3 regions of the Inquilinus sp. genome follow, and region 1 is predicted to be linked to each of the others. Evidence: predicted binding sites of a transcription regulator. Region 1 holds the regulator's gene; each other region holds the start of a gene.
The links. The regulator LexA, encoded in region 1, represses DNA repair genes until DNA is damaged. The targets are predictions, from matches to a motif close to ATGTTCTANTTTGGTTC.
Positions count from the first base shown of each region.

Region 2: a site for LexA is predicted at 6,426-6,442, ahead of recA (recombinase RecA). Genes of this name have one in related genera too.
Region 3: a site for LexA is predicted at 7,348-7,364, ahead of AC3XYG_RS39035 (PA0069 family radical SAM protein). Genes of this name have one in related genera too.

Region 1 covers NZ_JBYRFX010000196.1:737-9,186, reverse strand. The annotation lists partial or broken gene AC3XYG_RS07010 (sensor histidine kinase N-terminal domain-containing protein) at 1-1,166, opposite strand, end outside; gene AC3XYG_RS07005 (response regulator transcription factor) at 1,180-1,857, opposite strand; gene AC3XYG_RS07000 (LacI family DNA-binding transcriptional regulator) at 2,043-3,098, opposite strand; gene lexA (transcriptional repressor LexA) at 3,109-3,840, opposite strand; gene AC3XYG_RS06990 (molybdopterin molybdotransferase MoeA) at 3,971-5,170, opposite strand; gene moaC (cyclic pyranopterin monophosphate synthase MoaC) at 5,167-5,652, opposite strand; gene trpC (indole-3-glycerol phosphate synthase TrpC) at 5,861-6,682, opposite strand; gene trpD (anthranilate phosphoribosyltransferase) at 6,691-7,722, opposite strand; gene AC3XYG_RS06970 (anthranilate synthase component II) at 7,719-8,303, opposite strand; partial or broken gene AC3XYG_RS06965 (anthranilate synthase component I family protein) at 8,392-8,450, opposite strand, start outside.
Region 2 covers NZ_JBYRFX010000217.1:10,474-21,138, reverse strand. The annotation lists gene cimA (citramalate synthase) at 1-1,398, opposite strand, end outside; gene cysS (cysteine--tRNA ligase) at 1,406-2,788, opposite strand; gene AC3XYG_RS07665 (NYN domain-containing protein) at 2,898-3,761, opposite strand; gene gltX (glutamate--tRNA ligase) at 3,832-5,184, opposite strand; gene recA (recombinase RecA) at 5,298-6,374, opposite strand; gene AC3XYG_RS07650 (AraC family transcriptional regulator) at 6,568-7,434, shown strand; gene AC3XYG_RS07645 (hypothetical protein) at 7,480-8,133, opposite strand; gene dksA (RNA polymerase-binding protein DksA) at 8,409-8,828, opposite strand; gene AC3XYG_RS07635 (CehA/McbA family metallohydrolase) at 9,203-10,633, opposite strand; gene AC3XYG_RS07630 (ABC transporter ATP-binding protein) at 10,630-10,665, opposite strand, start outside.
Region 3 covers NZ_JBYRFX010001090.1:1,135-11,799, reverse strand. The annotation lists gene AC3XYG_RS39065 (RrF2 family transcriptional regulator) at 1-360, shown strand, start outside; gene cysK (cysteine synthase A) at 432-1,418, shown strand; gene AC3XYG_RS39055 (ABC-F family ATP-binding cassette domain-containing protein) at 1,519-3,114, opposite strand; gene AC3XYG_RS39050 (DmpA family aminopeptidase) at 3,302-4,405, shown strand; gene AC3XYG_RS39045 (site-specific DNA-methyltransferase) at 4,418-5,536, opposite strand; gene rnhB (ribonuclease HII) at 5,584-6,204, opposite strand; gene AC3XYG_RS39035 (PA0069 family radical SAM protein) at 6,242-7,345, opposite strand; gene rpsT (30S ribosomal protein S20) at 7,512-7,772, shown strand; gene dnaA (chromosomal replication initiator protein DnaA) at 8,268-9,674, shown strand; gene dnaN (DNA polymerase III subunit beta) at 9,881-10,665, shown strand, end outside.

The sequences.
Region 1 (8,450 bases):
CCGGCCTCCAGCGCCGCCGCGACCTCGACCGTCCCATCCGGCGCATGCGTCAGGGCGTTGTCGATCAGGTTCCACAGCATCTCGCGCAGCGCCACCCGGTCGCCATTGACGGCGACATCGGAGGCGTCGGGGCTCACCGTCACCGCCAGCCGGTCGGCATCGGCCGAATCCAGGCGCTGGCGGACATCCTCGATCACGGCCTCCAGCCCCACCGCGGTGGCCTCGCGCGCCTCCAGCCGGTGGCGGACGGTCGCGTCCATCAGCAGCTGGTTGACCAGATGGCTGGCCTGGACCGCGTTCTGGTGGATGCGGACGACGCGGTCGCGCAGCCGGTCGGGGTCGGCTTCATCCACCGCCACCTCGGCCTGGGCCCGCAGCGATGCCAGCGGCGTGCGGACCTGATGCGCCGCATCGGCGACCAGGCCGCTGACCCGGTCCATCACGCTGCGCAGCCGGGCGATGAAGTCGTTCAACGCGCCGACCAGCTGCTGCACCTCGACCGGCACGGGCACCTGTACCGGCGACAGATCCTCCGGCGCCCGGCGGCGCAGCTCGCGCTCCATCACCACCAGCGGCGCGAAGGCGTAGCGGATGCCGAACCAGACCAGGCCGAGCGCGACCAGCCCCAGCGCCGCCAGCGGCAGGGCTGCCCGGCCGAGGATCTCCGATGCCAAGGCGGAGCGGGCGCCGCGGGTCTCGGCCACCCGGATGGTGACCCAGCCGGCCTTGCCGTCGACGAAGACCAGCCGGCCGACGGTGCCGATCCGCACCGCCTCGCCGCGATAGGTGCCGTCGGCGAAGCTAGGGATGGCCGACGCGGCGGCCGGCAGGGCGGCGCCGAGATCGGCATAGCCGGTGACGAAGGCGCCGTCCGGCGCCGCCACCTGGTAGAACACGCGGTCGTCGTCGGAAAAGTCGAGCATCGCCAGCGACGCGGTCGGCAGCTCGACCGCAACCGCCCCGTCCTCGATCTGCACCGCGCCGGCGATGCTGAAGGCCGAGGCGGCGAGTAGCCGGTCGAAGGCGCTGTCGGAGGCGCCGCGGGCGTAGTCGCGCACCAGGGCGACCAGGCCGATGCCGGTCAGCAGCAGCGCCAGCACGGTCAGCACCAGCACGCGCCGGCGGATCGACGCGCGGCTGGCCGCGGGCGCCCCGGCCCCAATCATTCCGGGGTCCCGATCATTCGGGCGTCCCATGCGGCTGCACCCGGTAGCCGGCGCCGCGGATGGTGACGATGTCGATATCGGCGCCCTCCAGCTTGCGGCGGACGCGCGAGACCAGCAGCTCCAGCGCGTTGATCGACACCTCGGCCTCGTCGCCGAACAGCTGCATCATCAGCCGGTCCTTGGCGGCGACCTGGCCGGCGCGGGTCAGCAGGATCTCCAGCAGCCGGAATTCGCGGCGGCCGAATTCGACGACGCGGCCGGCAACGGTGACGACGCGGCCCGCCGGCTCCAGCGTGACATTGCCATGGGCCAGGGTGCTGCCGGTCTGGCCGCCGGGGCGCCGCAGCAGGGCGCGCAGCCGGGCCTCCAGCTCGCGCAGGTCGAACGGCTTGACCAGATAGTCGTCGGCGCCGAGGTCGAGGATGCCGACCTTGTCGTCGATCTCCGACCGGGCGGTGATCACCAGCACCGGGGCATCGACGCCGCGCCGGCGCAGATCCTTGATGACGGCGAAGCCGTCCTGGCCCGGCAGCATGATGTCCAGCAGCACGGCGTCGAACACGTCGTGATCGGCGGCCTCAGCCGCCAGCAGCCCGTCCCGGACCCACTCCACGGAATGGCCGGACTTGCGCAGCCGGTTCTCCACCGCCTCCCCGAGATCGGGGTTGTCTTCGACCAGAAGGATCCGCATCCGTCCTTCTTGTCGGAAAGCGACGGGCAGGGCAAGGCGGGGCAAGGGCATTGGCCGTGTTTGCGCTGCCTCTCCCGCCTGTCCCCGGGTCAAGCCTGAGGAGGAGAGGTTGGGCTCGCGCAGCGAGACCGGGTGAGGGTTGGTCCTGGCCTCAACGAAGAACCCTCACCCGAAGCCGCTATCGACTACAGGCTCCCGCGCTCCATCAGCGTGATCTCGAATATCCGGTCCCGGATCTGGTGCCCGGGATCGGCCAGCCGGGCCGCGATTTCGGCGATGGCGTGGCGCACCATCTCGGCCATCGGCTGGCGGATCGTGGTCAGGTCGTAGCCTGGCCAGGCGGCCAGGGGCATGTCGTCGAAGCCGATCACGCCGATATCGTCCGGCACGCGCAGGCCGCGCTCGCGGCAGGCGTCGAGGGCGCCGAGGGCGAGGATGTCGTCGGCGCAGAACACGGCGTCCGGCCGATGCATGTCGAGCAGCGCATGCATCGCGCGTTGGCCATGATCGTGCGAATAGTCGCCGGCGAACACGACCGGCGGCGTCAGTCCGGCCTCGGCCAGGGTCTGGCGGAAGCCTTCGCCGCGGTCGATCGAGGACGCATCCGTGGGGCTGCCGCCGAGAAAGGCCGGGCGCTTCACGCCGCGCGCCAACAGGGTCCGCGCCGCCAGGCGGCCGCCGGCGACATTGTCGACCGTCGCCACCGGCACCGGCGCCCCGGGTTCGGTCCGGCCGAACACATGCATGACCGGCAGGCCGGCCCGGGCGCAGGAGGCGGCGAAGCCGGGCGGCGGGGCGGAGGTGGCGATCAGCACGGCGTCGACGCTGTATTGCAGCATCATGTCGAGCGCTGCGTCGGCGCCGCCGTCGCCGGACAAATTGGCGATCAACGGCCGCAGCCCGCGGCTTTGCAGCTCGCGGGTGAACAGGTCGAACACATCCATGAAGGCGGGGTTGGCGAAATGGGTCGAGACCAGCCCGACCAGCTCGGTCCGGCCGGTCATCAGGCTGCGCGCCAGCTGGTTCGGCCGATAGCCCAGCGCCTCCGCCGCCGCCAGCACCCGGGCCCGCATGCGGGGCGACACGCTGGCGTCCTTGGTGAAGGTGCGGGATACCGCGGAGATCGACACCCCGGCCGCAGCGGCGACCTGCTGTGCGGTCGCCCGCTCGGCCCCGCCCGCAGGCCGCGACACCTTGCGGTCGGTCACGCCGGCCGGGTCACGGCCGCCGCGACGGGCCATGCGGGTCCGGTCAGGAAGAATAGGTGCGCAGCAGCCCGACCAGGCGCCCCTGGATGCGGACGCGGTCTGGCGGCAGGAAGCGGGTCTCGTAGGACGGGTTGGCGGCTTCCAGGCCGATCGAGCTGCCCTTGTGGCGCAGGGTCTTCAGCGTGACCTCGTTGTCGTCGACCAGGGCGACGACGATGACGCCGGGATCGGCCGCGTCGCAGCGCCGGATGATGACCGTGTCGCCATCCAGGATCCCGGCCTCGACCATGCTGTCGCCGGCGACTTCGAGGGCGTAATGCTCACCCGGGCCGAGCAGCGAGGCCGGCACCTGGGCGTAGTTGGAATGATCGCGCAGCGCCTCGATCGGCATGCCGGCGGCGATCTTGCCGTACAGTGGCAGGCGCACGCCGTGCTCGGCATTGGTCAGGTCGGCGCGTTCCAGCTTGCGGCCGGGCAGGGCGACATCGGTGCGCACCGGCCGGAAGGGCACGACATTGTCATCGTCAGGCGTCGCCGCTGCCGGCGTGTCCGACTTCAGGCAATCGGGCAGGCGGAGCACTTCGAGCGCCCGGGCCCGATGCGGCAGCCGGCGAATAAAACCGCGCTCTTCCAGCCCGGTGATCAGTCGATGTATGCCCGATTTGGACTTGAGGTTGAGGGCATCCTTCATTTCGTCGAATGAAGGACTGACTCCATCCGCCTCTAACCGGCGGTGGACGAACAACAACAACTCCTGTTGCTTTCGTGTCAGCAAGGCATCCTCCGTTCCCAAGGGCCGCGGCGCGGCCGAATCCCTGGAAACACGATAGGAGGAACAAAACAAAAACACAAGGCGCTAACTTTGTCGCACCGCGATCTTTACTTCGCAGCAACGATCAGCGGAATCAGACGCCGTCGGCAAACAGCACCGCTTCGACCGTGTCGCCGCGCGCCGCAGCCGAGGCCAGGGGCGGGCGGATCACCAGCCCGTCGGCAGCGGCCAGCAACGACAGCATCGAGCTGTCCTGCGCCGGGAACGGGGTGGCAACGAATCCGCCTTCACTGCGTTCGATCCGGGCGCGCAAGTAATCCTCGCGCTTGTCATTGGCCGGCAGGTCGCGGCCGAGCGTCGCAGTGATGCGGGTGTCGGGCGCGACGGCGCCCTGCAGCGCGTACAGGGCCGGCCGCAGGAACAGCCAGCCGCACACCATGGTCGAGACCGGGTTGCCGGGCAGGCCGAGCATCGGCGTGTCGCCGAGCCGGCCGAACATCAGCGGCTTGCCCGGCCGCATCGCGATCGTCCAGAAATCCAGCGTCAGGCCGTGGTCGCCGAGGACGGAGCGGACCAGGTCGTGGTCGCCGACCGACGCGCCGCCGGTGGTGACGATCAGGTCGGCGCCGCGGGCGCCGGCGGCCAGCGCCGCCAGCGATTCGGCGTTGTCGCGGGCGATGCCGAGATCGACCGGCTGGCCGCCGCAGTTGCGGACAAGCGCTGCCAGGGCATGGCTGTTGGAGCTGACGATCTGGCTCGGCCCCAGCGCCTCGCCCGGCATCACGATCTCGTCGCCTGTCGCCAGGATCGCCACCCGCGGCCGGCGGCGGACGCGCAGCCAGGGATGGTTGGTCGAGGCGGCGATGCCGATGTCGCGCGCGGTCAGGCGCCGGCCCGGCTGCAGCAGCACGTCGCCGGCGCGGAAATCTAGCCCCGCCTTGCGGATGAAACGGCCGGCGGCGGCGCCCTCGCGGATGGTGACCGAGTCGCCGGACGTGTCGGCATCCTCCTGGATCACCACGGCATCCGCGCCGGCCGGCACCGGCGCGCCGGTGAAGATGCGGACGCATTGGCCAGGGCCGACAATGCCCTCGAATCGCCCGCCGGCCGGCACCCGGCCGATCTCGCGTAGGGTCGCGGGGACGGTGGCGACATCGGCAGCGCGCACGGCCCAGCCATCCATGGCGGAGACGTCGAGCGGTGGCTGGGTCAGCCGCGCCACCACCGGCTCGGCCAGGATCCGGCCCAGCCCGTCGGGCAGGGGCACGGTCTCGGCCGGCAGCGGCACGAGGCCGGACAGGATTCGCTCGAGCGCTTCGGCCACGGGGATCATCGGGCGGCGGCCTCATAGGTGCCGGAGCGGCCGCCGGATTTGTGCAGCAGCCGCAGATCGCCGACGACCATGCCGCGGTCGACCGCCTTGCACATATCGTAGACGGTCAGGGCGGCGACGGAGGCGGCGGTCAGGGCTTCCATCTCGACACCGGTGCGGTGGGTGACCTTCACCGTCGCCTCGATCTCGACCCGGCTGTGCTCGGCGTCGCAGCGCAGCGCCAGCTCGACGCTGGACAAGGGCAGCGGATGGCACAGCGGGATCAGATCGGCGGTGCGCTTGGCCGCCATGATGCCGGCGATGCGGGCGATGCCGAGCACGTCGCCCTTGGCATGGCCGCCGGAGGCGATCAGCGCCAGCGTCTCCGGCTGCATCTCGACGTGACAGCCGGCGCGCGCGACCCGGACCGTCGTCTCCTTGTCGGAGACGTCGACCATGCGCGCCTGGCCGGCCGCGTCGAAATGGGTCAGCTCGCCGGTCATGAAGCCCACCTGGCCCCAGGCGTTGCCTCTCCCCCTCGGACTTGATCCGAGGGTTGCGGGAGAGGCCGGAGACGCGAAGCGGCTCCGGGTGAGGGCTCTTTGTCGAGGCCCGGGCCAACCCTCACCCGGACGTCCCAAGAGACGTCCGACCTCTCCCGCCAGGCGGGAGAGGCAACGCAAACGTGCCGGAGATGAGAGGCCGGATCCATCATTCCGCGGCCGACCTTTCCTCGCGAGCCAGCAGCGCGCGGGTGGCGGCGGCGACGTCGTCGTGGCGCATCAGGCTTTCGCCGATCAGGAAGGTGGTCGCGCCGACCTTGGACATGCGGGCGAGATCGGCCGGGGTGAACAGGCCGCTTTCCGAGACCAGCAGCCGGTCGTCCGGCACCTGCGCCGCCAGCGCCTCGGTGGTGGCGAGGTCGACCTGCAGGGTCTTGAGGTTGCGGTTGTTGATGCCGAGCAGCGGCGAGCGCAGCTTCAGCGCCCGGTCCAGCTCCGCCGCGTCATGCACCTCGACCAGCACGTCCATTCCGTTGTCGATCGCCGCCTGCTCCAGCTCCTGCGCCAATGCGTCGTCCAGCGCCGCCATGATCAACAGGATGCAGTCGGCGCCCAGCGCCCGGGCCTCGTCGATCTGGTAGCGGTCGATCATGAAGTCCTTGCGCAGCACCGGCAGCTCGGCGGCGTTGCGCGCGGCGGTCAGGTACTCGTCCGCACCCTGGAAATACGGCGCGTCGGTCAGCACCGACAGGCAGGTGGCGCCGCCGTCGCTGTAGGCGCGGGCGAGGGAGGGCGGGTCGAAATCCGCCCGGATCAGGCCCTTGGAGGGGGAGGCCTTCTTGATTTCGGCGATCAGGCCGTAGCGGCCCTCCGCCTGGGCACGGCGCAGCGCCGCGACGAAGCCGCGCGGCGGGGCGGCGCGGTCGGCCAGGTCCGCCAGGCGGCGGATCTCGGCCGGCGGCACCGCCGCCTTGCGGGCCTCGACGTGCCGGCGCTTGTCGTCGCAGATGCGAGTCAGCGTGTCGCTCATAACCGTTCCTAAACCGCAGCCGGGTTCTGACTGGTGATCCGGGCCAGCCGCTCCAGCACGCGGGCGGCGGATCCGTCATCGATGATACGGGCCGCCAGCGTGGCGCCGTCCGTCAGAGTATTGACCTTCCCGGCCACGATGAAAGCCGCAGCGGCGTTCAGCCGCACGATGTCGCGATAGGCGCCATGGGTGCCGCCCAATACCGCGCGCAGGGCCGCGGCGTTGGTTTCGGGGTCGCCGCCCTTGAGATCCTCCGGCACCGCCCGCGGCAGGCCGGCATCCTCCGGCGTCACGGTCAGGCGCCGGATTTGTCCGTCGCGCAGCTCGGCCACCGCGGTTGGGCCGGTGGTGGTCAGCTCGTCCAGCCCGTCGCTGCCATGGACGACCCAGGCGACCTCGCTGCCCAGCTGCTTCAGCGCCTCGGCCACCGGGTCGACCCAGGCCTCAGCGAAGACACCGAGCAGCTGGCGCTTCACCCCGGCCGGGTTGGCCAGGGGGCCGAGCAGGTTGAAGATCGTGCGCGTGCCCAGCTCCTGCCGGGCCGGGCCGACATGGCGCATGGCGCTGTGGTACAGCGGCGCGAACAGGAAGCCGATATGGGCGTCCCACAGCGCCTCGCGCATCACCGCCGGCGTCGCTTCGACATTGACGCCCAGCTCGGCCAGCACATTGGCAGCGCCGGTCAGGCTCGATGCCGCGCGGTTGCCGTGCTTGGCCACCGGCACGCCGGCGCCCGCCAGCACGAAGGACACGGCGGTCGAGACGTTGAACGAGCCGGAATTGTCGCCGCCGGTGCCGCAGCAGTCGATCGCACCCTCCGGCGCGTCGATCGTCACCGCCTTGTCGCGCATCACCCGGGCGGCGGCGGCGATTTCCTCCGGCGTCTCGCCGCGGACCCGCAGCGCCATCAGGAAGCCGCCGATCTGCGCCGGCGTCGCCTCGCCCGACATGATGATCTCGAAGGCGGCGCGGGCGTCGGCGGCGTCCAGCGGCTGGCCCAGCGCGGCCTTGGCCAGGAACGGTCGCATCTCGGTCGTCATGCCGCGTTCCGCCGCTCGGCGATGGCCAGGAAGTTCTGCAGGATCTTGTGGCCGAACTGCGAGGCGATACTTTCCGGGTGGAATTGCACGCCATGGATCGGCAGCGTCTTGTGCCGCAGCGCCATGATCACGCCGTCCTCGGTCCAGGCCGTCGCCTCCAGGCTGTCCGGCATGCTGTCCGGCGCGATGGTCAGCGAACGGTAGCGCGTTGCCTCGAAATGGTCGGGCAGCCCGGCCAGCACGCCGCCGCCATGGTGATGCACTGCGCTGATCTTGCCGTGCATCGGGGTTGGCGCGCGAACGATCTTGCCGCCGAAGACCTGGCCGATCGCCTGGTGGCCCAGGCAGACGCCGAAGATCGGGATCCGGCCGGCGGCGGCCTGGATCAAATCCATGCAGATGCCGGCCTGGTCGGGGTCGCGCGGGCCCGGCGAGATGACGATGCCATCGGGGCGCAGCGCCAGCGCCTCGTCGACGGTCAGCGCGTCGTTGCGCCGGACATCGGTGTCGGCCCCGAGTTCGCCGAGGTAATGGACCAGGTTGTAGGTGAAGCTGTCGTAGTTATCGATCAGCAGAAGCATCGATTTCGCCCTTTCGAGGCATGGGTATGGGGAGGGTCGGCGGGGATCCGGCCGGCCTCACCATCGATGCTGCGAAGAGGTGCGTTGTTCAGACATGTCCCATCGGCCGATTGCCGCTGCGCGGTCGGTTGGCGAAGCGTACCGCAT
Region 2 (10,665 bases), on a different contig from region 1:
GACCAGCCGCAGCGGCTGCAGCGCCGGATAGGCCGGCTCCAGCGCCTTGCGCATGGCGTTGTCGAGCGCGTTCACCGGGCCGTTGCCGAACGAGACCTCATGCAGGGTCTGGTCGCCGACCCGCACCAGCACCGTAGCTTCCGATTCCTGGACGATCTCGCCGCGGGCGTTGAACCGCCGCTCATCGACCACGGTGAAGCGTTCCATGGTGAAGAAGGACGGCACCTGGCCCAGCATACGGCGCGCCATCAGCTCGAAGCTGGCGGAGGCGGTGTCGTAGGAATAGCCCTCGAATTCGCGCTGCTTCACCAGGTCGACCAGCCGCTCGACATTGCGGTCCTTCGGGTCGATCGGCACACCGATCTCGGCGAAGCGCGCCAGGATGTTGGCCCGCCCGGCCTGGTCGGAGACCACGAGGTGGCGGCGATTGCCGACCCGCTCTGGCGCGACATGCTCGTAGGAGCGCGGATCCTTGGCGATGGCGGACACGTGCAGCCCGCCCTTATGGGCGAAGGCCCGGCCGCCGACATAGGGCGCGCTGGATTGCGGCACGCGATCCAGCCGCTCGTCGAACCAGTGGCTGAGATCGGTGAGCGAGGCCAGGCCGGCCTCCGTCACGCCGGTCTCGAAGCCCATCTTCAGCACCAGGGTCGGGATCAGGGTGATCAGGTTGGCATTGCCACAGCGCTCGCCCAGGCCGTTCAGCGTGCCCTGCACCTGGCGCACCCCGGCGCGCACCGCGGCCAGCGTGTTGGCCACGGTATTGCCGGTGTCGTCATGGGTGTGGATGCCCAGCCGGTCGCCCGGGATGTGGCGGGCCACGGCCGTGACAATCTCGCTCACCTCATGCGGCAGGGTGCCGCCATTGGTGTCGCACAGCACCACCCAGCGGGCGCCGGCCTCGAACGCCGCCTTGGCACAGGCCAGGGCATAGTCCGGATTGGCCTTGTAGCCGTCGAAGAAATGCTCGCAGTCGAAGCCGACCTCACGGCCGCGCCCGACCACCTCGGCGACGCTGTCACCGATCAGCACGACATTCTCGTCGCGCGGGATGCCCAGCGCGACGTCGACATGGAAATCCCAGGTCTTGCCGACCAGCGAGATCGCCTTCACGTCGCTGTTCAGCAGCGCCGACAGGCCGGGATCGTTGGCGGCGCTGCGCCCCGGCCGCCGGGTCATGCCGAAGGCGGTGAAGATGGCGCGGTCGAGCTTCGGCGGTGCCGCGAACAGCGCGTCGTCGGTCGGGTTGGCCCCCGGCCAGCCGGCCTCGACATAATCGATGCCCAGCGCGTCGAGCCGCTTGGCGATGGCGATCTTGTCGGCGACCGAGAAGTCGACGCCCTGGGTCTGCGCCCCGTCGCGCAGCGTGGTGTCGAACAGCCAGATCCGCTCGGTCATGACGGCCTCACCACTCCCGCCGCCACAGGGTACGGTCGGGCTTGTCCTCCAGCGCGATGCCGGCGGCGACCAGCTGGTCGCGCAGCCGGTCGGCCTCGGCGAAGTTCTTCGCCGCCCGCGCCGCCCGGCGATCGGCCACCAGCGCCTCGATCTCGGCGTCGGTCAGGCCGGACGCGGCCTTGGGCTGCCAGCGGAACCACTCCTCCGGCGCCTGCTCCAGCAGACCCAGCAGCGCGCCGCCCGCCAGCAACTCGGCCTTGAGCCGGGCCTGCTCGGCGGGTTCGGTCGCCTTGTTCAGCTCGCCCACGGTCTCGTGCAGTGCCGCCAGGGCCTGCGGCGTGTTGAGGTCGTCCTCCAGCGCCGCCAGCAGTGCGGCGGGCGCCTTGCCCGGCTCGGCAGCAATGGTCCCGACGGCGCGCAGCGCGCCATAGAACCGGTCGAGCGCCGCCCGCGCCTGGCGCACCCCTTCCTTGGTGAAGTCGATGGGCTGGCGGTAATGGCCCGACAGCAGGGCGTAGCGCAGCGCCTCTCCCGGGAACTCCCCCAGCAGCTCATGCGGCGTGTAGAAGTTGCCGAGCGACTTCGACATCTTCTGGCCTTCGACCTGCAGGAAGCCGTTGTGCAGCCAGATATTCGCCATCACAGGCGTGCCATGGGCGCAGCGGCTCTGCGCGATTTCGTTCTCGTGATGCGGGAAGACGAGGTCGATGCCGCCGGCATGGATGTCGAACACGTCGCCAAGATGGGCGGCGGCCATGGCCGAGCATTCGATGTGCCAGCCCGGCCGGCCGCGGCCCCACGGGCTGTCCCAGCCCGGCTGTTCGTCGGTCGACGGCTTCCACAGGATGAAATCGGCCGGGTCGCGCTTGTACGGCGCGACCTCGACCCGGGCGCCGTCAATCTGTTCGTCGCGGTTGCGGCGCGACAGCTGACCGTATTCCGGCATCGACGGCACGTTGAACAACACATGCCCGTCGGCGGCATAGGCATGGCCGTTGCCGACCAGCGTGCCGATCATCGCGACCATCTGCGGGATATGCTCGGTGGCGCGCGGCTGGACGTCGGGCGGCAAAGCCCCCAGCGCCGCCATGTCCTCGGCAAAGACCTGGCCGGTGCGCTGCGTCAGCTCGCCGATCGGCTCGTTGTTCGCCGCCGCCCGCTCGATGATCTTGTCATCGATGTCGGTGATGTTGCGGGCATAGGTCACCCGCGGATACAGCGACCGCAGCAGCCGGGACAGCACGTCGAACACGACGATGGGCCGGGCGTTGCCGATATGCGCGTAGTCGTAGACCGTCGGGCCGCAGACATACATCCGCACATGGCTCGGGTCGATCGGGACGAAGGTTTCCTTCGTCCGGGTGAGCGTGTTGTGCAGGGTAAGCGCCACGGGTCGGAATCCTACGGTCTGGCCGGCTTGGTCGGGACCGCGACGATTACCAGATCACGCCGCCGGCGTCCAAGGCCGCTTGGCCTCGGGGGATTGCAAGGCAGCCCGGTCAGCGGCGCTTACCGAACCAGCCCTTGCGCTGCGGCACCACCGGGCTGCCCGCCATCAGCGGCGGGCCGGCCATCGGCGCGTGCGGCAGGCCGGCCCCCGGCTCGTCGAACTGCGCGGTCAGCGATGGCCGATGGGCACGGGCCTGGGCGGCCGGGCGCGGTGCCTCCGCCGTGGCGGGGCCGAGGCGGGCGGGCCGGGACGCATCGGCCGGCGGGCCCATGCGCAGCCGCGGCGCCGGTTCGGCCGGCCGCACCGGGACGGGTTCGGACCGCAGCAGCGGCGCCGGCTCGGGCCGGAGCGGGACATTGGCGCGCGCCGGCGCAGGGGCCGGACGGATTTCGGGGGTCGACCGCATGTCGGGCCGCATCGGGGCCGCGGCCCGCTGCGGCCGGCCGAGTATGGCGCAATCGACGAACCGGTCGCATTCCGCCTGGAACAGCGGGTCGAGGCGGCGGGCCGGGCCGATGCCGATCACCTGCTTGCCGTGGCGGCGCAGGCTGCGCACCAGCGGTAGCAGTGCTGCGCTGCCGGTCACCAGCACGACGGTGTCGATGGCGCCTTCCAGCAGTGCCACTTCCATGGCGTCGACCACCAGGCGCAGCGGGGCGGGCTTGCCGCCGCGCTCGGTCTCGGTGGTCTGCACCTGGTCGAAGCCGTGGCGGTGGGCGACGCTGCGCAGATCGGGCAAGGCCGCCCAGTCGGCATAGGCGATGCGGCGGACCGGACGGCAGACGGTGCCAAGCCCCCCGAGGACGCGGGCAAGGCTTTCCGGCTCGTCGTCGGCCAGCGATGCGACATCGAGGAAGACCGCAGCCGCCGGCAGCGCCGGGGCGTCATGGGCAAACGAAGTCTCGTCGGTCATGACCGCTTCTTACCTCGACGGACAGCCCCTCGCCAAGAGGGGGCGAATTAAGATTTGGTATGTCGGATCGTCACGCCTCACGGCCGGACAGCCGTGCCAAGGCCCGATCGCGGCCGATCAGCGGCAGCAGGCCGCGCAGTTCGGGGCCATGGTCGAGGCCGGTCAAGGCCTGGCGCAGGGTCATGAACAGGGGCTTGCCCTTGACCCCGGTCCGCTCGCGCACCGCGGCCGTCCAATCGCCCCAGGTGGTGTCGCCCCAGGGCTCCGGCGGCAGCAGTTCGACCGCCGTGGCCAGGAACGCCGCGTCGCCGAGCACGGGCGTCATCGGCCCGGTGACCACGCGCCACCAGTCGGCGATGTCTTCGAGGCGATGCAGGTTGGGGCGCAGCACCGCCCAGGCCGATTCGTCCACCGCGCCGAGGCCGAGCGCCGCCAGCCGGTCGCGCACCGCGACATAGGGCGTCTCGTGCAGGATGCGGTTGTTCAGCCGCTGCAGCTCGGCCGGATCGAACCGCGCCGTGGTGCGCGAGAATTTGGCGAAGTCGAAGGCCGCGACCAGCGGGTCGAGCGACAGCTGTGCTTCGATCGGGTCGGAGGTGCCGAGCTTCGCCAGCAGGCTGGTGACCGCCATCGGTTCGATCCCGTCCGCGCGCAGGCTGCGCAGCGACAGGCTGCCCAGCCGCTTGGACAGGCCATGGCCGTCGGCGTCGGCGATCAGCGCCAGATGGGCATAGGCCGGCGGGGCAGCGCCCAGCGCCTCGGCCAGCTGGATGTGCATGGCGGTGTTGGCGACATGGTCTTCGCCGCGCACCACCAGATTGACGTCCATGTCGATGTCATCGACCACCGAGCCGATGTGGTACAGCGGCCGGCCATCCGCGCGCACCAGCACGGGGTCGGAGATGTCGCGGCCGTTGAAATGCACGGGGCCGCGGACCCGGTCGTGCCATTCGACCGGCGCATCCGCCATCTTGAAGCGCCAATGCGGCCGGTGGCCCTCCCCCTCCAGCCTGGCACGGTCGGCATCGGTCAGGTCGAGCGCCGCCCGGTCGTAGAGCGGCGGCAGGCCCCGGGTCAGCTGGCTCTTGCGCTTGAGCTCCAATTCCTCCGCCGTCTCGTAGCAGGGGTAGAGCCGGCCGGAGGCCTTGAGCCGGTCGAGCGCGTCGCGATAGCGGTCGGTCCGATCGGACTGGCGGGCGAAGCCATCCCAGCCGAGGCCGAGCCAGCGCAGATCCCGCTCGATCGCCGCTGCGAATTCGGCGCTGCCGCGTTCGGTGTCGGTGTCGTCGAGCCTCAGCAGGAAGCGGCCGCCGGAGACGCGGGCGGCGAGCCAGCACACCAGAGCGGTGCGGACATTGCCGACATGCAGCAGCCCGGTCGGGCTGGGCGCGAAGCGGGTGACGATCGGAGCGGAAGCGGTCATGGTCGAGACGGTCATGAGCGGGGACATAGCACGATCGGGGCCATAACGGAAAAGGCCCGGAAATCCGGGCCTTTCCGTCGTCGGAGCCGGCTCAGGGCCGGCACCCGCGGATCTTACTCTTCGGCGGCTTCGCCCTCTTCCGGGCCGCCCGTGGCCATCATCTTGTCGGAGACCAGCCCGGCATTGCCGCGGATCTTGGCCTCGATCACCTTCGCCATCTCGGGATTGTCGCGCAGGAAGGTCTTGGCGTTCTCGCGGCCCTGGCCGATGCGCTGGCCGTCATGGGAGAACCAGGCGCCCGACTTCTCGACCACCCCGGCCTGGACGCCGAGATCGAGCAGCTCACCGGTCTTCGAGATGCCTTCGCCATACATGATGTCGAATTCGACGACGCGGAACGGCGGCGCCATCTTGTTCTTCACCACCTTGACCCGGGTCTGGTTGCCGGTGACGGTCTCGCGGTCCTTGATCGCACCGATGCGGCGGATGTCGAGCCGGACCGAGGAGTAGAATTTCAGCGCGTTGCCGCCGGTCGTCGTCTCCGGGTTGCCGAACATCACGCCGATCTTCAGCCGGATCTGGTTGATGAAGACCACCAGGGTGTTCGACCGCGAGATCGAGCCGGTGAGCTTGCGCATCGCCTGGCTCATCAGCCGCGCCTGCAGGCCGGGCTGGTTGTCGCCCATCTCGCCTTCGAGTTCGGCCCGCGGCACCAGGGCCGCGACCGAGTCGATGACGATCACGTCGATCGCGCCGGAGCGGACCAGCGTGTCGGTGATCTCCAGCGCCTGTTCGCCGGCATCGGGCTGCGAGATCAGCAGCTCATCGATGTTGACGCCCAGCTTCTTGGCATAGCCGGGGTCGAGCGCATGTTCCGCGTCGATATAGGCGCAGGTGCCGCCGGCCTTCTGCGCTTCGGCCACGGCATGCAGCGCCAGGGTGGTCTTACCAGAGCTTTCCGGGCCGTAGATCTCGACGATCCGGCCTTTCGGCAGGCCCCCGATGCCGAGGGCGATATCGAGACCGAGCGAACCGGTCGAGATCACCTCCGCATCGACCTGGGGCCGGGCCCCAAGCTTCATCACCGACCCCTTGCCGAAGGCGCGTTCGATCTGGGTCAGGGCAGCTTCAAGCGCCTTGGTCTTGTCCATCGGGGCTCTTTCCACAACACGGAGAGTCGGGATCGACATCACCTGTCCCTTTCCAGTTGCATGGGCGGTATCGCCACGTCAATGCAGGTTTCGTACACGTTTTGTTCACATGACGCAAGCGACGATCTTCCGAATGCCGCGGAATGGCTGGCACCAGCCCCTTTCCGATCCCCAGCTTCGCAAGCAGGATCAATCTGCTTCGGGCTAGGAGAAAGGCTGGGAGAACGAACCGATGCCGAAGGACACCACCCTCGACCGCCACCTCGCCCGCATCCAGCGGGTGATCGATCACATCGCCGGCCACCTCGACGACCCGGTCGATCTCGACCGGCTGGCGGCGGTCGCCTGCTTCTCGCCCCACCACTTCCACCGGGCCTACCGGTACCTGCTGGGCGAGACGGTGGCGGAGACAGTGCGCCGGCTGCGCCTGCACCGCGCCGCCGGCACCCTGCTGGGCGGCGAGACCGCGGTGGCCCGGGTGGCGCGGCAGGCCGGCTATGGCAGCGTTGCCGCCTTCAGCCGGGCCTTCGCCGAACGGTATGGGCGGCCGCCGGCCGCCTATCGCGACACGCGCCGGTCGTTCCCCTTCGACCCACCCGAAGGAGACAACGCCATGCCCGACGTCACCTACCGCATCCTGGCGCCGATTCGCGTCGCCGCCGTGCGCCACATCGGCCCCTATATGGAGGTTGGCCGCAGCTTCGACACGCTGATGGCCTGGGCCCAGGCCCGCCAGCTGCTGCGCCCCGAGGCCCGCAGCCTGGGCCTCTATCACGACGATCCGGCGGCGGTGGCGCCGGACGCCCTGCGCTCCGACGCGTGCCTGGAGGTGCCAGAGGGTGTGGCGGTGGAGGGCGAGGTCACCCTCCTGACCGTCGCCGGCGGGCCGCACGCCGTGCTGCGCCACACCGGCCCCTATGCCGAACTGGAGCGGTCCTATGCCTGGCTGTACCGCACCTGGCTGCCGGTCAGCGGCGCCGAGCCGGCCGCGGCGCCGATCTTCGAGCAGTATCTGAACGACCCGCGGACGACTCCGGCGGCGGCACTGCTCACCGACATCCACCTGCCGATCCTGGCGCTGCCGGAGGCGCGCGGCTGACGGCCGATCCGGGAGTGTCGATGAGACGCTCCCGGACCCGGCTGATCAGAACGGGTAGACGTCGCCGGTCGGCAGGTGGTTGACGGTGAGCGGCAGCGTCGCGTTGGGCTTGCAGGTCACGGCCTGCTGCCAGCTGGACGCTGTGGCGGTGGCGAAAGAGCCAGCGGGCTGGGGGCCCGGCTCCTCGGCCGAGACCGGGTTGGGACCGGTCGGGATGTTGATCGCCTCGAAGGACGGGATCGGCTGCGGCTGCGGGCCGGCCGCGACCGGCCGGGCTGCGAATGGGAGATAGGTGTCGTCCGCCTGCTTGTCGATCGACGACTGGCTCGACTTCCGGGCGGCGCGGCGGTCGCGCGCCGAGTTGACCGGCGCCATCGCCACGATCGGGCCCGGCAGCCGAGCCGATGCGCTGGCCGGCACGACATAGGGCTGCTGCGGCTGGGTCGCCACGGCAGGCGTCGCCACCGGCATCGCCGGCGTCAGGGCGACCGGCTGGCCGGGGGCCGCCGCTTCCTGCGGATAGCACTTCGGCACCGGCAGGCACTGGAAGGTCGCGCCCTTCCGGCCATCGACCACGTCCTCGACCTTGAACACGGCCAGGCGGTTGATCGTGGCGCATTGCGCATTGGCGTAGACGGCGGCCTGATCGGCGGAGGTGACGAAGCCCGCGTAGTCGACGCGGGCCTCCTTCGGATTCACCGGGTCGATCCCGCAGCCTGAAACGGCGAGAAGAGCGGCGATAAGCGCAGCGCCACGATACATCGAAAACCCTCGATCTGAATGCCCCGGCGCCACCCTAGCACGGGAGGGGACGAAGGCGGAGATACGAACGGCGCTGACCAGCGCGGACAAAGGACAATGACGCCCGGGACGGCGGCGGCGCCATCCGCCCAGGGAAACAGAAGCCGGAACGACGCCTTGCGGCCCAAGAAGACCAGAAACCAGAACGGCGCCATCAAGGCGCCGTGGGCTGGTCAATCGTTGCTGTGGGTGCGTTCCAGCCGCTCATGGCGCTCCTGCGCCTCGAGACTCAAGGTCGCCGTCGGGCGCGCCTCCAGCCGCTTGACGCCGATCGGCTCACCCGTCTCCTCGCAGAAGCCGTAGCTGCCGTCCTCGATCCGGCGCATGGCCGAATCGATCTTGGACAGCAGCTTGCGCTCGCGGTCGCGGGTCCTGAGCTCGAGCGAGCGGTCGGTCTCGGCCGAAGCCCGATCGGTCAGATCCGGCTCCTGGATGCCGCCATCCTGCAGGCTGCTCAGGGTCGCGCTGGATTCGGCGAGCAGATCGGCCCGCCACTTCAGAAGCTTTCGCCGGAAATACTCGATCATCATCGGATTCATGAAATCTTCATCATCCGATGGACGATAGTCCGGAGGCAGAAGCATCGCTGTCATCGCAAACAACCACTCACTGTCTGACGTGCCGGCCTCTCCGGGCCTTAGGCGGCGCGGAGTATAGGGAGACGCTAGGTTGGAAACAATCGAAACGATGCGCGGATCAAATCGACCAACCCGCTGATTTTCCACGACTTTGAACGACCACACAAAACCCGTCGCCCCCGGACGCCGCTTCGCCTCGCCGCATCGGGGCGCCGCGGCGAGGACGGGTCACAATTCGGACCGATCTTCGCATTGCGGCATGCGGCGCCCTGATACCGCCGAACGGGCCAGGAACGCAAGGGGATCAGAGTGTGGCGAAACTCCGGACGGCCATGCACGAGGCGAAAGATGGGAATTGAGACCGCTGTCACAGCCTCGCCCGTCGGGTCTCATCCCCCGACATAGACCGGGTTGCCAAGGGCCCGGCGCAGGGGCTGGGCGACGATGTCCTGGCGGGTGACACCGGCCGGCAGGCTGCGCCCGGCCACCGCCTGCAGGAAGTCGGCCTCGAGCCGGGGCCGGCTGGCCGCGGCGACGATCTCGGCGCGCAGGAAGCAGTCCGGCGCCGGCAGGGTCAGCCGCGCCGTCCAGCGATCCTCCGGCACGACCTGCTCGGCGACCACGCCGCCGGCATCGACCCAGACCAGCCGGTCGCCGGCCGCGCCATGCACCTCCGCCTCCACCATCCAGGGCGTGCCGCCGGGATGGCTGCCGCCCATCGGCACGCCTCTGACGGTGACGGCGAGATGCGGCCCGTCCGGCCCTTCGGTGACATAGCCGCGCCCGGCCCGCAGCGCGCGCAGCACGGCCGCTTCGGACAATTCGGGCAGCCACAGCGCGGTGGTGGGCCGACCGAGCCCGAGGGGGCCCGGCGGCGTCACGGCCACCGGCTGGTGCCAGTCACTGCCGCCGATCAGGGCGATCTTCCAGCCGGCGCGCAGCCGCTCGTCATAGCGCGCCAGCGAGATCCAGTTGCCGGCGAACCAGTGCGACTGCCAGACCTCCATGCAGTCCAGCATCGGCAGCTCGTGCCGCCACGGGATCGGCGGCTTGTCATGGTTGATCGACAACAGGCCGCCGGCACGGTGGACCATGGCCGCCAGGCGATGCACATCGGCCGGCGCCGTCATGCGGAAGTCGATCCAGTCCTCGGCGCCGAAGACGTTGGCATGGCCCTCCGCCGTGGTGATCTCCTCGCCGCGGATGAACACGAGATCCCGGCTGCTTCTCGGCGCGAAATAGCGGCGCTGGGTGGTGGTGTTGTGGTCGGTCACCGCCAGGAAGCGCAGGCCGGCCCGCCGCGCCGCTTCGTGCAGCACCTCCGGCGCACCCTTGGCGTCGCTGTGATGGGTGTGGCAGTGCAGGTCGCCGCGATACCAGCCGGGTTCAGGGTCATCGACCTCCGCCGCCGGCTCGGGCACCCACAGCGGCCGCGGCGCGTCGTCGAGCTGGATCGACAGCGTCACCTCGGTGCCACCAGGCGGCACCCGGTACAGGCCGAGCAGGATGGTCCAGGCCCCAGGCGGGATCGGCCCCGGCACATAGCCGGGGGTGGCGTCGTCGGTGGCGACGAAGACGCCGTCGCGGGCACCGCCGCTCCAGCCGCGGAATCCGGCCGGGCTGGGAAAGCCGGTGGCGCGCGGATCCATCAGGCCGAGATCGATGATGCAGTCGCCGGCCTTGGGGTAGGCCATGGCGACGTCGATCCGGGTGGTGCCGGGCGGGATCTCCAGCGGCACCGGCAGATACGGTCCGGTCGCCGCCTTCGCCGCCGTCACCCGGACGGTCAGCGTGCGATCGGACCGGCCGGCTGCCGTCACCGCCCCTCCTCCACCCCCGGGATCCGGCGGCC
Region 3 (10,665 bases), on a different contig from region 1:
AAGCGCCAGGGCATTCCGCGGCGATACCTGGAGCAGGTGCTGCAGCAGCTGGTGCGGGTCGACATCCTGACCGGGGTGCGCGGGCCGCGTGGCGGCTATCGCCTGGCGCGCGAACGGCGCCGCATCACCATCGGCGAGATCGTGCGTGCGATCCGGTCGCTGGAGACCGCGGCCGAGGAAGAGGACGCGCTGCCCCCCGGTTCGCGCCTGGGGCAGGAGATCGTCCGGCCGCTGTGGGGCGAGCTGCAGGAAGAGGCGGTGCGCAAGCTGGACGCCCTGACCATCGAGGGCCTGTGCAACAATGCCCGGGAAAAAGGCATCCCGCGTGAACGCGCCGCACCTGTCGACTTCTCGATCTGAGCGGCTGGCCTTCACCAGTCCCGCCGCGTATAAATGTTGAACAACCAATTTAACGCCCTGGGAGAGTAGTTATGTCATCCTCCAACACCGGCAAGACCGAGCCCCAGGCCGAGTTCCGGGGCAAGATCTACGACTCGATCCTCGAGACCATCGGGGGGACGCCGCTGGTGCGGGTGAAGAAGCTGGCCGAGGCCCATGGCGCCAAGGCCGACATCCTGGCGAAGCTGGAGTTCTTCAACCCGCTGTCGAGCGTGAAGGACCGCATCGGCCTGGCGCTGATCGAGGCGCTGGAGGCATCGGGCAAGATCAAGCCGGGCGTCAGCACGCTGATCGAGCCGACCTCGGGCAACACCGGCATCGCGCTGGCCTTCGTCGCCGCCGCCAAGGGCTACCGCCTGATCCTGACCATGCCCGAGACCATGTCGGTCGAGCGGCGCAAGATGCTGAAGTTCCTGGGCGCCGAATTGCACCTGACCGAAGGCCCGAAGGGCATGAAGGGCGCGATCGCCAAGGCCGAGGAGCTGGTCCAGACCATTCCGAACGCGATCATCCCGCAGCAGTTCGAGAACCCGGCCAACCCTGAGGTCCACCGCAGGACCACGGCCGAGGAAATCTGGAACGACACCAAGGGCGGCGTCGACATCCTGATCTCGGGCGTCGGCACCGGCGGTACCATCACCGGCGTCGCCGAGGTGCTGAAGCAGCGCAAGCCGTCCTTCAAGGCGATCGCGGTCGAGCCGGAGGACAGCCCGGTGCTGTCCGGCGGCAACCCCGGCCCGCACAAGATCCAGGGTATCGGCGCCGGCTTCGTGCCCGGCGTGCTGAACACCAAGATCATCGACGAGGTCGTGCGCATCTCGAACGAGCGCGCCTTCCAGACCGCCCGCCAGGCGGCCAAGCTGGAAGGCCTGCCGGCCGGCATCTCCTCCGGCGCGGCGCTGGCCGCGGCGCTGGAGGTCGGCCAGCGGCCTGAGAACGAGGGCAAGCAGATCGTCGTGATCATCCCCTCGATCGCCGAGCGTTACCTCTCGACCGCGCTGTTCGAAGGCCTGGACTAACCTCCACCTCCAGCAGCACGTGCGGGGAAAGCGGGCCTTCGGGCCCGCTTTTTCGTTTCTACCACCCGTTGGATTCGCTGAAGCGAACCCAACCACCCTGCTACCGCCCCGACAACTCCAGAACCCGGCCGATGCCGATCGCCTCGAGAAAGTCCGGGTCGTGGCTGGCGACCAGCAGCGCCCCGTCATAGCCCGCCACGGCCTGTTCGGTCGCCGCGATCGAGTCGAGGTCGAGATGGTTGGTCGGCTCGTCCAGGATCAGCAGTCGCGGCGGGGTTGGGCCACCCAGCACGCAGGCCAGCGCCGCCCGCAGCGTCTCGCCGCCGCTGAGGCCCGCCACCCCCCGCAGCGCGGCATCGGCCCGGAACAGGAACCGGGCCAGGGCCGCCCGGCAGGCGTTCTCGGTCGCCGCCGGATGCATCGCCCGGAAGTTCTCCAGGATGGTGCGATCGGGCCGCATCCCGCCGGCCCGCTGGTCGAGCATGGCGATGCCGCCGTCGAACCGGCGGATCCGGCCGGCATCGGTCGCCAATTCGCCAGCAGCGAGGCGCAGCAGCGTCGACTTGCCGGCCCCGTTCGGCCCGGTTACCGCCACCCGCTCCGGCCCGGTCAGGGTAAAGCTGATATCGTCCAGCACCGGCCGCGCGGCGCCCGGCGGTGTCCACGAGACATGCTCGAAGCCGAGCACCATTGTGCCGGCGGCCAGACCGCTCGGCGGCACGGCGACGTCGAGCGAGGCGAGCCGTTCGACCGCGGCGCGCGCCTCGGCCAGCGCCGCCTCGGCCGCCCCCTGCCGGCGGTCCTGCAGGACACCCTGCCGCGCCTGGCTCTGCCCGGCCTTCTCCTTGAGGAAATCCAGCATGATCTTGGGCTGGCCGGCATGGGCACGGGATTTGCGGCCGCGCGAATCGCTGCGGGCCTTGCGCTCCAGCGCCGCCTGCCGGTCGCGGGCCACGCGTGCCGCCTCCTGCTCCGCATGCGCTAGGGTGTGGCGCGCCGCCTCGGCCTCGGCCTGGCGCTGGGCCCGGTAGGCGTCCCAGTTGCCGCCATAGATTCGGGCGCCGAGGCCGGACAGCTCGACGATCCGGTCCATCCGGCGCAGCACCTCGCGGTCGTGGCTGACCACGACGGCGCCGCCGCGCCAGCTTTCCAGCAGCGCGCAGATCGCCGCGCGCCCGGCGGCGTCGAGGTTGTTGGTCGGCTCGTCCAGCACCAGCATGTCGGGCGGGTCGACCAGCAGCCCGGCCAGGGCCAGCCGCGTCGCCTCGCCGCCACTCAGGGTGCCGAGCGGCCGGCGCAGGTCGAGATCGGCGGGCAGGCCGAGCCGGGGCAGCGCCACGGCCGCCCGCGCCTCCACCGTCCAGTCGGCGGCTGCGAGATCGGCTTCGTCCCCCTGCCCCGCCAGCAGCCGGTCGAGCCGGGCCAGGGCCGGGGCGATGCCGAGCGCGTCGGCGGCGGTCATCCCTGAGGTGAGTTGCACGCTCTGCGGCAGGTGGCCGATGCGGCCGCTGCGGCTGACATGGCCGCCCTGCGGCGCGATCTCGCCCAGCAGCAGCCGCAGCAGCGTCGATTTGCCGGCGCCGTTGCGGCCGACGAGTCCGCTGCGCTCCGCCCCGAAGGCGAGCGTAAGGCCTTCGAACAGCGGGCGGTGATCAGGCGTGTGGTGGAAGAGCGACTCGGCAGCGAGAATGGGCATGGGGGCTCGACGGATGCTGTGGGACGGGGCGGGTGGCGTGCCGTTCCGTCTTGCGATCCATCAGGGCCTCTCCTTCTCAGTGCGTCGCCAGCATAGCGGCAAAAGCCACCTGGCAAAACCGGGCGGCATGGACAGCCCGACACGGCCGCGCTAGCCCGTTGGCCGGAGTCACCGACAGCAGGCGATCATGACGCACAAACCGAGAGCCCGGGATTTGGGCATTCCCTTCGACGGCACACCCGGCCCGCTGAACGCCATCACCGACATCGCCGGCATCGAGATCGGCACCGCCACCATCATCACCGGTGAGGGCAAGCTGGAGGTCGGGCGCGGCCCGGTGCGGACCGGCGTCACCGCCATCCTGCCGCGCGGCCGGGTGTTCGACCCGGTCTTCGCCGGCACCGCCACGCTGAACGGCAATGGCGAGCTGACCGGCACGCATTGGATCGAGGAATCGGGCTTCCTCGAAGGCCCCGTCATGATCACCAACAGCCACAGCGTCGGCACGGTGCGCGACGCCGTGGCGGAGTGGCAGGGCCGGCACGGCCTGGTCGCGCCGCTGAGCCACGACCTCTACTGGTGCCTGCCGGTGGTGGGCGAGACCTGGGACGGGACTCTGAACGACATCAACGGCTTCCACGTCAAATCGCAGCACGCGTTCGAAGCGCTGGACGGTGCCCGGCCGGGCACGGTGGCCGAGGGCAATGTCGGCGGCGGCACCGGCATGAATCTGTTTGGATTCAAGGGCGGCACCGGCACGGCCTCGCGTCAGCTGTCACCCGAGGAGGGCGGGCACACCGTCGGCGTGCTGGTGCAGGGCAATTTCGGCCGCCGCCGCAACCTGATGATCGCGGGCGTCCCGGTCGGGCGCGAGATCCCGGACCTTCTGCCCGACCTGTCCTGGGATCGCGACACCGGGTCGATCATCGTGGTCATCGCCACCGACGCGCCGCTGCTGCCGCACCAGTTGAAGCGCCTGGCCCGGCGCGCGCCGATCGGCATCGCCCGCACCGGCGGCTATGGCGCCAATGGCAGCGGCGACATCTTCATCGCCTTCTCCACCGCCAACCCCGGCGCTTTCAGCCGCAAGGAGACGCGAGCCATCGATCTGCTGCCGAACGACACCATGGACGGGCTGATCGAGGCCACGGCCCAGGCGACCGAAGAGGCGATCGTCAACGCGCTGGTCGCGGCCGAGACCATGACCGGCCGCGACGGCAACACCCTGCATGCGATCCCGCATCGACGGCTGCAGGATATCCTAAGGAAATACAACCGGTTGGCGGAATAACCTGCGGGCTGCTTAATGCACCGCCATCTCGGCCCGGATCTTCTGGCGCAGGAGGTCGATCGGCGCCAAGTGGTTCCGCTGCGCCTCGTAGTGCCAGAACGTCCAGCCGTTGCAGGACGGCGCGCCCTGCAACGCGGCGCCGACCCGGTGGATCGAGCCGGCATGGTCGCCCTGGTTGTTGCTGGCGATCAGCGTGCCGTCGGCGCGCACCTTGGCGACGTAGCGGCGCTGGGTGTCGAACAGCCGGTCGCCCGGGCGCAGCATGCCGCGCTCGACCACCCAGCCGAAGGGCACGCGCGGCGCCTGGCGCTTCGACAGCGTGTCGAGCAGCGACGGGTCGGCCGGCGTCTCGATCGCGGCGATGCGCTGGGTGGCGACGCGGGCATAGGTGTCCTCGCGCTCCACCCCGATGAACTTGCGGCCCAGCCGCTTGGCCACGGCGCCGGTGGTGCCGCTGCCGAAGAACGGGTCGAGAATGGTCTCCCCCGCCCGGGTCGAGGACAGGATGACCCGCCACAGCAGCGCTTCCGGCTTCTGCGTCGGATGCGCCTTGCGGCCGTCGATCTTCAACCGTTCGCCGCCGCTGCAGATCGGCAGCGTCCAGTCGCTGCGCATCTGCAGCTCCTCGTTCAGCCCCTTCATCGCGTCGTAGTTGAAGGTGTAGCGGCTGTCCGGCGACTTCGCGGCCCAGATCAGGGTCTCATGCGCGTTGGTGAAGCGCGTGCCGCGGAAATTCGGCATCGGGTTGGCCTTGCGCCAGACGATGTCGTTCAGGATCCAGAAGCCGAGATCCTGCAGGATGGATCCGACCCGGAAGATGTTGTGATACGTGCCGATGACCCAGAGCGTGCCGTCATCCTTCAGCGCATGGCGCGCCGCCGACAGCCAGTCGCGGGTGAAGCGGTCGTAGCTGGCGAGATCGCTGAACTTGTCCCATTCCGCGTCGACGCCGTCGACCCGGCTTTCGTCCGGCCGGCGCAGCTCGCCCCCCAACTGCAAGTTGTAGGGCGGGTCGGCGAACACGCAATCGACCGAGCCGGCGGGCAGCGCCCGCATGGCCGAGATGCAGTCGTCCTGGACGATGCGGCAGCCCGGCGGCAGCCGGCTGGGGGTCTGAAGTGATTCGCTCATGCTGCGACGATGATTCGCCACAGACTCGGCGTCAATCCCCCTTCGAATCAGACGGTTACGCTGAGTCGCTGAAACACCGGTGCAAATGATCGCCGGTGATGGCCGCAGATGCCGATCCGGTCGAGGGCGGCGATATGCTCCCGCGTGCCGTAGCCGGCGTTGCGTTCCCACCCATAGCCTGGATGGAGGGTGGAGAGACGCAACATCTCGTGGTCACGCACAACTTTTGCGATGATCGACGCTGCCGCAATCGACAGTGACAAGCCATCGCCGCCGACCACCGCGCGACCGTCGCAGGGCAGATTCGCCGGCAGACGATTTCCGTCGACCAGCGCCATCTCCGGGCGTTCGGGCAGGGCGTCGAGCGCCCGTTGCATCGCCAGCATGCTGGCCTGGAGGATGTTGATTCGGTCGATCTCCTCGACCGTGGCCCAGCCGACCCCCACCTGTGCCACCGCCCGGATGCGCGGCACCAGCGCTTCGCGCCGCTGCGCTGTCAGCACCTTGCTGTCGTCGATCAGGAGGGCGAGATCGGGGTCGAGCGGCCGGATCAGCACCACGGCGGCGGCCAGCACCGGGCCGGCCAGCGGGCCCCGGCCGACCTCGTCCAGCCCCGCCACCCGGCGGGACGGCGCCCCGCATTCGATCTCAAGGCTCCAATCCGGCATGCCGACCTCTTAGCGCCGACAACGCCGCGCGCCAAGCTCAGAACAGCCGCATCTGGTCGCCCGGCCGCGGCGGCACTTCGAACTGGCCGGTGTCGAGCGTCCAGCGCCTGCGGTCGAGGCCGAGGCGGCGGACGGCATGGTTGAAGCGGGCGCGGACCATCTCCGCCACCGGCCCCTCGCCGCGCATCCGCTCGCCGAACCCGGATTTGTAGAGTTTGCCGCCACGGGTCTGACGCACCAGCGACATCACCCGCTTCGCCCGGTCCGGCGCATGCGCCTCGAGCCATTCCTGGAACAGGCCGGCGATCTCCAGCGGCAGCCGCAGCATGGTCCACCCCGCCGCCGTCGCCCCGGCGTCGACCGCCGCCTCCAGCACCTGCTCCAGCACATGGTCGTTGAGGCCCGGGATGATCGGTGAGGTCAGAACCGAGACCGGGATGCCGGCCCCGGCCAGGCGCCGGATGGTGTCCAGGCGCTTCGGCGGAGTGGCGGCCCGCGGCTCCAGCGACCGGGCGAGGTCGCGGTCGAGCATCGACAGCGAGATGCAGACCCCGGCGAGGTTCCGGGCCGCCATCGGCGCCAAGAGGTCGATGTCGCGGGTAATCAGTGCCGACTTCGTGACGATGCCGAGCGGATGGTTGAACCGCGACAGCACCTCGATCACCCGCCGTGTCAGCTTCAGCTCGCGCTCGACCGGCTGGTACGGTTCGGTGTTGGTGCCCATCGCCATCACCTCCGGGCTGTAGCCCGGGCGCCGCAGCTCCGCCTCCAGCAGCTCGGGCGCGTGCGGCTTGTAGAAGAGCTGGGTTTCGAAATCGAGGCCGGGCGACAGGCCGAGCCAGGCATGCGTCGGCCGCGCGAAGCAATAGATGCAGCCATGCTCGCAGCCCCGGTACGGGTTGATCGACCGGTCGAACAGGATATCCGGCGACTCGTTGCGGGTGATGATCGTGCGCGCGGTATCGACATGCAACTGGGTGCGCAGCGGCGGCACATCCTCCTCCGCCTCCTCCTGCGCCCAGCCATCGTCGACCCGGTGCCGGGACTCGGCCTCGTAGCGGCCGGACTTGTTGCTGACCGCACCGCGACCCTTGCGCGGCTCGTCCGCCAGTTCATCGATCTCGGGGGGCTTGATCGGCATGAGAACAAATATAGAACAACCGATATCGGTTGCCAAGCCCGGCCGGAAGGCCGAGACAGTGTCCCCCACAGCGCGTTGAGACTCGTCTTGACGCCCGGGCGCCGAAAGACTAATAAGCGCCCTCGATTTTCTTGGGGCCGTTCCTTGGCCCGAACTGGGACCAACAATGGCCAACCACAAGTCCGCCGAGAAGCGCATCCGTCAGACCGAGCGTCGCACGCTGGTCAACCGCAACCGCGTGAGCCGCATCCGCACCTTCGTCAAGAAGGTCGAGACGGCGATCGAGACCGGTGACAAGGCCGCCGCCGCCGAGGCGTTCAAGGCAGCGCAGCCGGAGATGCATCGCGGCATCACCAAGGGCGTGCTGCAGAAGAACACTGTCGCACGCAAGCTGTCGCGCCTGTCCAGCCGCATCAAGGCTCTCTGAGCATCTGACACCGACGGGCCGTTCCGCGGCGGAAGCTGCGGAACGGCCGTCGTGTTTCTGAGGCATCGCGCGAGCGGCACAACCAACCGGCATCCAAGACCGTTTTTTGCGTTTTGAGATGGTCCGGATTTGTTCCGTTGCCAGTGCGCGCACACCCTGCATATGATCGCCGTTCGCCTGCCGGGGTGCAGGTTGAGGGCCTGTTTCAGGAAACAACTTATCGGCTACCAGCCTTCACTACGAAGATTGGCAGAAGCATAAGATTGTTCCTTAAATTCAACTGCATATATTTTGAGCGAATTTCACTCGGGCTTCAACAATAGCTGCGAGGAATTGTTCCTGCTCTTCTGGCGTGATACTATGATTATTACAGTTTGAGTTTTATCGGCATGGCAGCCGCGCGCCGGGCATCTGGTGCTGCTGCGGTCGGGAATAGGTAAGGTTCGGATCGGCACGAGACGGGACTGAACGTAGTCGGAGGGGTCGGAAGGCAGCATGTCGTCGATGGGGGGAGTCATCGCATCGATCGAGCAACAATGGGCCCGCGTCTGCACCCGGTTGCGCGATGAGGTGGGCGAAGGCGCCTTCAAAAGCTGGCTGCGCCCGGTCGTCGTCGTCGACATCGATGGCGGCGAGGTCCGCATCGCCGCCCCGACCCGTTTCATGCGCGACTGGGTCGCCGCCCACTATGCCGACCGCATCCGCAATCTCTGGCACTCCGAGAATCCGGACGTCCACAGCGTCGACGTGATCGTCGTGCCGGACCGGCTGGCCGCCAAGGCCGTGGTGGCGGCCGCAGCCCCTGCCCCGGCGGCGATCGTCCCGGCCTCGCGCGCCGAGTCGACGATGCCGGAGCGGCCGCCCGAATCGGTCATCGAATTCGGCGCCATCCTCGACCAGCGCTTCACCTTCGACAATTTCGTCGTCGGCAAGCCGAACGAGCTGGCCCATGCCGCCGCCCGCCGGGTGGCGGAGGCGAACAGCGTCACCTTCAACCCGCTGTTCCTCTATGGCGGCGTCGGCCTCGGCAAGACGCATCTGATGCATGCCATCGCCTGGCACATCCGGGTGAAGCACCCGGAGCGGCGCGTGCTGTACATGTCCGCCGAAAAGTTCATGTACCAGTTCATCCGCGCCCTGCGCTTCAAGGACACGATGACCTTCAAGGAGCTGTTCCGGTCGGTCGACGTGCTGATGATCGACGACGTGCAGTTCATCTCTGGCAAGGATTCCACCCAGGAAGAGTTCTTCCACACCTTCAACGCGCTGGTGGACCAGAACCGCCAGGTGGTGATCTCGGCCGACAAATCGCCCTCCGACCTCGAAGGCATGGAGGAGCGGCTGCGCTCCCGCCTCGGCTGGGGCCTCGTCGCCGACATCCACCCCACCACCTATGAGCTGCGCCTGGGCATCCTGCAGGCCAAGGCGGAGACGGCCCGGGTCGACATCCCGTCCAAGGTGATGGAGTTCCTGGCGCACAAGATCACCTCCAACGTGCGCGAGCTGGAGGGGGCGCTGAATCGCATCACCGCCCATGCCGAGCTGGTGCACCGGCCGATCACGCTCGAATCGACGCAGGAGCTGCTGCACGACCTGCTGCGCGCCTCCGACCGCCGCGTGACGATCGACGAGATCCAGAAGCGGGTCGCCGAGCACTACAACATCAAGATCGCCGACATGCATTCGGCCCGCCGCGCCCGCACCGTGGCCCGGCCGCGCCAGGTGGCGATGTACCTGTCGAAGCAGCTGACCCCCCGCTCGCTGCCGGAAATCGGCCGCAAGTTCGGCGGCCGCGACCACACCACGGTGATGCACGCCGTGCGCAAGGTCGAAGAGCTGTGCAGCGAGGACCGGTCCTTCGCCGAGGATGTCGAGCTGCTGCGCCGGATGCTGCAGGTTTAGCTGACCAAATCCGGCCCTGTTCGCGGGCTGAGATCCCCCGGCCAGCAGGGCTTTCCGGAAATCTCACCGACATTGCCTCCGGCCCTGCGCCTGCCTCTCGCCACCGCCGTCGGCTTTCGGTTATAGTGCGCGCCCGCCGCGTTGGCCGGGCGCAAGCCCGTCCCGACGATCTGTCCGGCGGACGGCATCGTCGAAGTGGAATCGGGATGAAGCTGATCATCGAGCGGGCCGCCCTTTTGAAGGGCCTGAGCCATGTGCAGAGCGTCGTCGAGCGGCGCAACACCATCCCAATCCTGTCCAATATCCTGTTGCGCGCCGAATCCGGCGCGCTGCGCCTGACCGCGACCGACATGGATCTCGAGATCGTCGAATCCGTGCCGGCCGAGATCCAGGCCCCGGGCGGCACCACCGCCCCGGCGCACACCCTGTACGACATCGTCCGCAAGCTGCCCGACGGCAGCCAGGTCGAGATCGAGACCAACCCGGATGGAGGTTCGCTGACGCTGCGCGCCGGCCGCTCGAACTTCCGGCTCGGCTGCCTGCCGGTCGAGGATTTCCCGAGCATGTCGGGCGGCGAGCTGACGCACCGCTTCACCATCGCCACCGGCGATTTGCGGGTGATGATCGACCGGACCAAATTCGCGATCTCGACCGAAGAGACGCGCTACTACCTGAACGGCATCTACCTGCACGCGGCCATGTCCGAATCCGTGCCGGTGCTGCGCGCCGTCGCCACCGACGGCCACCGCCTGGCCCGGATCGAGATGCCGCTGCCGGACGGGGCCGACGGCATCCCGGGCGTGATCGTGCCGCGCAAGACGGTGATGGAGCTGCGCAAGCTGCTGGACGAGAGCGGCGAGACGGTCGAGGTCCAGCTGTCCGAGACCAAAACCCGCTTCACCCTGGCGGGATCCGCCGGCGACGGCGTGGTCCTGACCTCGAAGCTGATCGACGGCACCTTCCCGGAATATGAGCGGGTGATCCCGAGCGG